DNA from 2 places in the Sporosarcina sp. Y1004 genome. Region 2 is predicted to be linked to the other one. Evidence: riboswitches for the same ligand, from Rfam matches in the RefSeq annotation. Region 2 holds a riboswitch; the other holds the start of a gene.

Region 1 (4,429 bases), on a different contig from region 2:
GTCATCGCAACAGAAGCTGCAAGTGCATTCAGGGCTTGGTTCGAACAGATGTTAGACGTCGCTTTATCACGACGGATATGCTGCTCTCGTGCTTGAAGTGTCAAAACGTAACCTCTGCGGCCCTCATCATCCGTCGTTTCTCCAACAAGACGCCCAGGTACTTTTCGCATCAACTTTTTCGTCACTGCGAAATAGCCACAATGTGGTCCGCCGAAAGATTCTGGAATGCCGAACGGCTGTGCATCTCCTACCGTGATGTCAGCGCCTAGCTTGCCAGGTGGCGTCAGTATTCCAAGTGCAAGTGGATTTGATGATACAACGTACAATCCGCCTTTAGCGTGTGTAATTTCCCCGATTTTTTGAATGTCTTCGATTTGACCGAAGAAGTTCGGGTATTGAACTAAAACAGCGGCTGTATTCTCGTCTATCAATTCTTCCAGCATCGCCATATCTGTTACGCCATCTTTTTGTGGAATCATGACCACTTCGATATTTTGACCTGATGCATAGGAAAGCACTACATCACGAGATTCCGGATTAACCGTCTCGGAAACAAGAAGTTTCTTCCGACGCGTATGTCCAGATGCAAGCGTTCCCGCTTCTGCAAGAGCCGTTCCGCCATCGTACATAGATGAGTTTGCAAGATCCATACCAGTCAGCTCACAAATCATTGTTTGGAACTCAAAAATCGCTTGCAACTCACCTTGCGAAATTTCCGGTTGGTAAGGCGTATAAGCCGTATAGAACTCAGAACGCGAAATAACATGGTCAACAATGATTGGTTTGTAATGATCATAAACCCCTGCACCTAAGAATGATGCATATGTGCGCGCATCCGCATTTTTCGACGCAAGTTTTGACAGTTCTTTTGTTAATGAAGTTTCAGATTTCGCTTTTTTAATATTGTATTCGCCTTTAAATCGGACCTTTTCAGGAATGTCCGCAAAAAGTTCATCTATGGATGAAATACCAATTGTTTTCATCATTTCAGCGCGATCAGTTTCAGTCATAGGAATATAACGATGCTGCATGTCCTCTTAACCCCTTTTCATAATGTTAGTATGATTAGCGTTTATAAAATGGTGTAGCAATAATTACAGCTTTCAAACGTTTATTTCGAATTTCTATTTCAACTTCAGTTCCTTCAGCAGTATGCTCACGATTCAAAAGCGCAAAACCTATATTCTTTTTAAGTGTTGGTGATTGTGTACCCGTCGTGACTTCACCGATTTGTTCTTCACCGAGGAATACTTTGTAACCAGTACGTGGAATCCCTTTATCAATCATTTCCAAACCGATAAGTTTACGCGGTACACCATTCTCTTTTTGTGCAGATAAAGCTTCTTTCCCATGGAAATCTGCTTCTTTATTTACTTTGACTACAAAACCTACACCCGCTTCAAGTGGTGAGATCTCTTTTGACAATTCTTGTCCATATAACGGTAAACCCGCTTCGAAACGAAGTGTATCACGTGCTCCAAGACCCGCTGGTACGACGCCTTCACTTTCGCCTGCTTTCAGGATAGCAGACCATAGTTCAACAATCGCTTCCGGTGATCCATAAATTTCAAAACCATCTTCTCCTGTGTATCCTGTACGGGATACAAGCACTTTCTGACCTGAAATCTCGACATTTTCCTTGAAACGGAAAAACTTAATGTCTTCAAGCGGCTCGTTTGTCAACTTCTGAAGGACTTCCTGCGCTATTGGTCCTTGCAAAGCTAGAAGTGCATAGGAAGATGATACATTTTCAATTTTAACATCATCAGTCACGTAACTGTTCATCCACTCGAGATCTTTGTCGATATTTGACGCGTTGACAACAAGCAGATAGTCGTTTTCACCACGTTTGTAAATTAGAAGGTCGTCTACAGTTCCGCCATCTTCATAACACATAGCGGTATATTGCGCTTGTCCATCTTTAAGTTTCGAAACATCGTTCGTAACCATTTTTTGCAAATAAGGAAGAGAACCTTCCCCACTTACAAGCACTTCACCCATATGGGATACATCAAATAATCCTGCTTTCGTACGTACAGCTTCGTGTTCCGCTTTTATACTCGAGAATTGAACAGGCAATTCCCAACCACCAAAATCGATTGTTTTCCCGCCATACTCAGCATAGCTATCAAAAAGGACGGTACGTTGTAAAGTTTCTGACATAATTCATTCCCCCTTGGAAAATTGATAAAAAAGGACAGAGGTCCCCTAAGAAGAGAACCTCTGTCCTTGTACCTGAAAGTTTGACCTTACGGCTTTCCTCGTTGGTGGCCGATTATCCGGCACTCTCCAGAGATGCGTCCTGTATGAGTCTTGTTACCTGAGAGATTCATAACATAAGTTACTTGCTCCTTCGGCGACGCCTTTGCGTGCTCTCCTCATACAATCATTCGCGCTATTCAATTGAAATGAAAATGAATAAGATTCGGACAACTATTGCCCTTTCGCCTTATATCTTAACATTTCATCCATGTAAGTGCAATGCTTTTTAATTGACTGTCGTTTTAACGAACATTTATGCCTTTATAACCAAAAACGTTCGTGTATATCTTTGAAAATTAAACTTTCTGCTAACTATAGTTTTAAAAATCTAATCAACAGCTGATTTCCACTTATTACTTTTCCCCTTTAAGACGGCCAATTTGAAAAGCAATATAATCTACAATATCTCTTAACGAACGCTTTTCAGTTTCCACTTTAAAATGGGCACTTTGTAAGTAAAAAGGTTTTCGCGCATTAAATAAACCTTCAAGGTCGCTTCGGCTAGACCTTTGCACAATTGGACGATTCCGGTCGGTTGATATTCGCCTCCATATGTCACGAAATGGAGCATTAAGGAAAAAGACAAGTCCCGTCTCACGCATGACTTCCCTATTTTCCTTTCTCATCGCCACACCTCCGCCCGTTGCAATGATACAATATTCATCACGAAATGAGCGGAGAAAATCCGTTTCCAAATTACGGAAATACTCCTCGCCGTGCAGTTCAAATATTTGTGGAATCGACAAACCTGTCATCTTTACGATTTCATTATCCATATCGTAAAAGGGCATTCTTGTTGCATAACTAAGTCGTTTGCCGATTGCACTTTTTCCACATCCCATAAAACCAACTAAATATACTTTCTTCATCTCATCACCCATTTGGCAGAACGAATATGCTTATCCGCTCCGTTTCATTGTCCTCACCGTTTCGTTCTCATAATACGTCTCAAGCGAATCGTAATTCCTTTGTAGACTATCATGCCATGAAACGAGGGAGAAAAGAAAGAGACTAACGAAAAATAATAAAATAATTGTTGCTGCAAGCATGGCTCCATTTTCATTCCGGATACAATCCAACCGCAAACCCCCTTACTTTTACTGAACCATTAAGCAGCAATACATGAGCAGTTAAAGTCATACCGTCATAAGTGAATCTCACTGACTGAACTCCCGTAATCAATGGGACATGTCCCTCTCCGTTAACTAGTTTTCTAATGACAGTCCCACTTTGTCCTATGTTTATCCTCCCACGGCTTGTGACAAGACGAAAAGTAGTTCCTTCATAAAGCAATTGAATTTCACTAACATCTGAAAGCAGTTTTTGCATATCCAGTGAAAACAGTTCCCACTCTGTGGAGGAGGTGTCAAAGAACTTTTCCTCTATTGGCTCTTTCCAAAAAAAGAACAAAATAAATAAATGAAGAAAAATAGACAATACAGTTAGTTGGAAAATGCTTTCTAGGAACGTATAGCCCTTTTCGTCACGTACCTTTAGGTATTTACGCATTTATCGTACACCTTATCAATAATTTCATATGACACACAGACAGCTTGTCCATGAATGGACCACTTATAATCGATTTCTTCAATCTTCCGGACACCTTCCGATAATCCATATGCTTTAAAATAGATAGCGCCTTGTAATGCGGTTTCCGAAGCATACATTGCCGCCTTTTTTAACTGTAGTTTGGAAGTCGCGAAAGTGGAGAAAGGAAGTAGTGTGCCAAATATCACAATTACTATAGTCAATGTCAGTATCGTTTCCGGCCACGAATAGCCCCCTTCATTCATAAATAATCATCCTTCCACGCTGAAATTGTAACCGTATTTCAATCACACCTGAACTTGTCGAGAATGCAAGTGTGCCAGCTTTAATAATATCTCCGTTTGCATGAAACCCCACTTTCGATGATGTACTACTGCTTAGATAATGCATGCCTTCAGGAAATACATTCCTTGCAATTACTTTTCCACTTAGTTCAGAAGTAGTAAATTCAGATCCGGAATGTTTGAACTCCAATTGGGTTATTACAGAATTCGCCATGGAATAGGCTTGCATGTCTTGCACGGACGCAATAAATACTTGAAGGGCATCATCTTCTGATTTCACTCGAATCCATTGATCCCCGATAGGTAAAATGATTGCTGTCATAATTGACAGGACA
Region 2 (4,429 bases):
AATAATCAGAATAGATCAACGCACAGGTACCTGACACTACGTCTAAACTCTGTATATCATTTTCAGCAATGTGAATGTCCGAAGACTTGTTGGTTAATCCAATTGAAGGTTCATTCAATGCAGTACAACCAGCTAATAAAATTATCGAAAATACTACGAGTACTTTATCAATAAGTATTTTAACCTCACTCCCCCCTTTCTTTAGTATTTATCTAATAGAAAACCATATTCACTTCTTTATACTGGGAGTGCTATTGTCGGGTTGCGGAACGGGCCAAGTTTTTCAAATCGAAGAAGAAGCGACTTTGAAAAACATGTGAATAGATTCGAAGAAACAGTGAATATCATCTTGTTTAGTCTGTAAATCAAAACGGCGTCCTTCATGAACTTTTATATACACATATAAATTCGGAAGGAATGATTCGATTGTGTGGAGAAAACTGTTCACTGATGCATCTATGTTTGTTTTCTTAACGGAAGTTTCAATCGTAATTGTGGCCTTTAACGTTACGAAGTAAATCCATCGCCTAGACTCGATACAGAGCCATCCCTCGCCCTAGAAGATTCCTATCAATTACTTAATCGAAAGCGATATAAGTGCCCTTCAAGCGGTTTAGATAACAACGCCTATTTGCTATAAGTTTGTACAAGCGGAAGGTGAATAATATTCTAACCCTACTATCTTTATCCTCACACAAAAACGACAGAGAAGGGTAGCATCTGCATCCCTTTTCTGTCGTTTTTCCTGTACTATTGATTCTAAGTCATTTTGGGGACCTGCTTCTTCGTTGACTTAATGCATTACACTTGAGGCCTACGCGAGGTAGGTCACGGACTTAACTTTCCGCTACTTTTGGCTGATGAACATGTTTTAATTTCGACACCTGGAACTTATACGTTATAGTTAGCAAAATAAACCAAACAGGCGTTACGAACAAGGCAACACGAGTATCTTCCGCAAGTGCAAGAACAACAAGAACGAACGCTAGGAAAAGTAGGATTGCGTAGTTGGCAATCGGGTAAAGCGGCATTTTAAATTTGCTTGCTTTCGCTAGCTCTGGTCTTGTTTTACGATATTTCATATGGCAGATAACCGTAATTCCCCAAATAAAGATGAAACATACTGTAGAAATACTTGTAATTAGCGTAAATACGCCTTCTGGCATAACATAGTTCAAAATAACAGCAATTAGAATAACGATACTTGAGAAGTACAATGCACCGGCAGGTACTTTACGTTTATTAAGTTTTGCTAAACGTTCAGGTGCATATTTGTCTTTAGCAAGTGAGTACATCATTCTGCTTGTACTAAACATAGCACTATTACATGCCGAAGCAGCGGATGTCAGGACAACAAAATTGACGATACCAGCAGCTGCAATGATTCCAACCCCTACGAAAACTTGAACGAATGGGCTTTCCGAAGGCTTGACTGCAGTCCACGGATAAATACTCATAATGATAATCAGGGCGCCAATATAGAAGATAATAATCCGAATAGGGATATTATTGATGGCTTTTGGAATAACCTTTTCCGGATCCTTTGTTTCGCCCGCCATCAGACCAACAAGTTCAATCCCAACAAACGCAAATACTACCATCTGGAATGAGAGAATAAATCCACTGATGCCATTCGGGAACATTCCGCCGTGGCTCCATAGATTCGTGAAACTAGATGGACCTTCACTCGTTGAAAATCCTTTAATAATCATAACCGATCCAATTACGATTAATCCTAGAATCGCAATAACTTTAATCAATGCGAACCAGAACTCCATTTCACCAAAAAGCTTTACAGTTGCAAGGTTCATAATTAACAAAACGACTAGCGCAATTAACCCCGGCACCCACTGTGGTATTTCAGGGAACCAGTACTGGGCATAGAGACCAACAGCTGTTATATCGGCCATTGCGATTGAAATCCAGCAAAACCAGTAGGTCCAGCCAGTCATAAAAGCTGCCATATTCCCTAAATAATCTTGTACAAAGTCCACAAAAGTATTATATTTCAAATTGGATAAGAGTAGTTCTCCAAGTGAGCGCATAATCAAAAAGCAAATTATACCTGTAATAAGGTAAGCAAATAAAATTGAAGGTCCTGCTAGATGAATAGACTTTCCTGCTCCTAGAAATAATCCGGTTCCGATTGCCCCGCCAATTGCAATTAGTTGTACGTGTCTATTTTTTAGGCCTCTTTCCAATTGTTGTTCCTGCATAAAATGTTTCACTCCTTAATTTTCAGGTTAGTAATAACGAGTCTTCTGATCATACTTTCACACTTCTGTCACTTCATAATAAAGCGCTTACATTTTCAATAATTGTAAATACATAATAGACCGCCGATTAACAATAATAATTTGATAAGTAGATTTCCTCATAGACTATGTTGATGTACCCTCCTATTTACAATTTACCACATTTCACCACAAAAAAAGGGCAGAGGAAATATAGGTGTTCACCTATACTTCCTCTGTCCTTTTACCTGAGAGTGTAACTCCTTTGGTGGCACATGGCGCTCTCCAGAGACGCGTCCTATTATGGTCCTTTTACCTGAGAGATTGATTCCTGTTTTTCGGAACTTGCTCCTTCGGTGCTAAACAATACGTTTAGTCTCTCCCATAATATTCATCCGCTACTATTCGATTAATTAATATAATAAACCATAGAATGGTAAAAGTCTAGTCAATATTCTGAATTTAGTCATTATTTTGCATCATGCAGCATATAGGGACGTACTGCTGCTCTCTGACTATGCCAAATCGATGCTTTCCACTATCTTTTCAAAAAAGCGCACAACTTCAAACCTTCTAATTGTTAACTCAGCAATTCGTTTGTCACGTTCTTCGATTGATCCGCTAGTTATCGTTGGAGGAACGATTACTACTAAGTAATTGCCCCCGATTGATGAACTGCAATACAGATTATGACTTACTAAAAGTGTCACTCACACCATTCTGACAATTAAACGGCTGGTTGAGGTTTGAATAGTTTAAGGGACTGGCAAAGTATTTATAAATCAATCAAATCGAGATCTTACTATCTAAGCTTTTTTGTTATCTAATAATAATTTAGTTGCAAATGCTCCAGCTCCTAATGCAACTGCTGTAACGATAGTGAAAAAACCTGTTGCTTGATTTCTGTCTTTTTCTTCTCTTTCGTTATTATTCTGCCGTTGTTTTTCTTTTTCTTCTCTCATCCTATTCATAATATCTTCTCTTTGCTTGTAAAGACTAGATTTTTCTTCTGGTTCGTTAGTTTCACTAATTTCTTTATTAATTGAATTTAATGTTTCTGAGAGGGCAGCATTGTATTCCGAGGTTGATTGTTGATCAGCTATAGTTATATCCTCACTACTTTTTCCAAACTTCAGGGCTTCTTTCGCTAAATCAGCAAGAGTTTTTGCAGCTTCAGCACTTGCTTTAACCGTATCGTTTTCAGGATTTTTTTCATTTTTTTCTTTCATAGTATTCTCCTTCTCTTCATAATTTAAAGCTGTTTTTAAAGCACCACTCACGCAATTAATACAAGTCCTGTTCTAATACCATTATCGCTGCACTGGAATAAAAAACGCAAATACTAGTATTCCCAAACTGCTAAAGACGGCATCTGTTTGTTTATGAAATGCTTGTACATCTAATTTATTAAAAAGGACGGTTGCTATTAGTAGAATTACTGCATTTACAACCAATGCTGTTAGAACACTCAGCAAGTTATGGTGTGAACTAGCAGAGAAACAAGTATTGTAAATAACACTATTGTATTCAAAACATACCCCCCCCATAACTTAATAATTTGGCCCGTTTGCGGAAGACTGATCTTACTGAAAATCAATCAAATTTGTATAACGAGCGCGAATTTCTTGATTACAGAAAATATGATTTTTCATCTTAAATCTTCCAGAAGTTATGTAGTGGTAAAAACAATGTCAAGGGTGGTACATTTCCTTGGCTGTAATCATCCACTTCTGCAATTATCTGAATAGCATCTGAATTGCACGGTGCACAGGCATGGATTTTCAGGCTCTCACGTCCGCAAACGGTGGCTCAAAACTCCGCACAGCTGGCTCATTCTGTCCGCAATACTCAACAACTCCATTCATTCACTTCTATAATTGTCTGAATAGCGTATGAATTGTGCGGTGCACAGGCACGCTTTTCCGCAGGCATCATTTTTCATTTTTTATTCCACCTCTATCTTATATTTAGGATTTAGGCCTTCTATTTCATCCTTGTTAAACTCTATTCTTAGCTGCTCGGATAACTCTCCAATAAAATCAGCCATTTTAATCGAATCATTCTCATTTCCTCGACGATATCCATATTCTAAAATACGCTTGAATTCTTCTTGTAATTCTACCGTTGTCATGCGACAATACTTCCTTCCCTTTTCACTACATGTTGTATTAATTAATAACCTTTCCATATATTGT

The links. Region 2 has a riboswitch for glycine ahead of AC25Y6_RS13770 (amino acid permease). Riboswitches for the same ligand answer to the same signal wherever they lie in the genome.
Region 1: it holds a riboswitch for glycine, as region 2 does, so the genes downstream of both, gcvT (glycine cleavage system aminomethyltransferase GcvT) here and AC25Y6_RS13770 (amino acid permease) in region 2, are expected to answer to the same signal.

Annotation. Positions count from the first base shown of each region.
Region 1 covers NZ_JBYHFQ010000002.1:73,290-77,718, forward strand. Annotated here, with positions in the region: gene gcvPA (aminomethyl-transferring glycine dehydrogenase subunit GcvPA) at 1-1,031, opposite strand, end outside; gene gcvT (glycine cleavage system aminomethyltransferase GcvT) at 1,066-2,163, opposite strand; glycine riboswitch at 2,220-2,297, opposite strand; glycine riboswitch at 2,299-2,390, opposite strand; gene AC25Y6_RS01995 (shikimate kinase) at 2,616-3,131, opposite strand; gene AC25Y6_RS02000 (hypothetical protein) at 3,162-3,341, opposite strand; gene comGF (competence type IV pilus minor pilin ComGF) at 3,322-3,771, opposite strand; gene AC25Y6_RS02010 (hypothetical protein) at 3,756-4,055, opposite strand; gene AC25Y6_RS02015 (prepilin-type N-terminal cleavage/methylation domain-containing protein) at 4,048-4,429, opposite strand, start outside.
Region 2 covers NZ_JBYHFQ010000021.1:416-4,844, reverse strand. Annotated here, with positions in the region: gene AC25Y6_RS13770 (amino acid permease) at 837-2,216, opposite strand; glycine riboswitch at 2,529-2,629, opposite strand; gene AC25Y6_RS13765 (hypothetical protein) at 2,750-2,944, opposite strand; gene AC25Y6_RS13760 (hypothetical protein) at 3,041-3,514, opposite strand; gene AC25Y6_RS13755 (YwzD family small protein) at 4,180-4,365, opposite strand.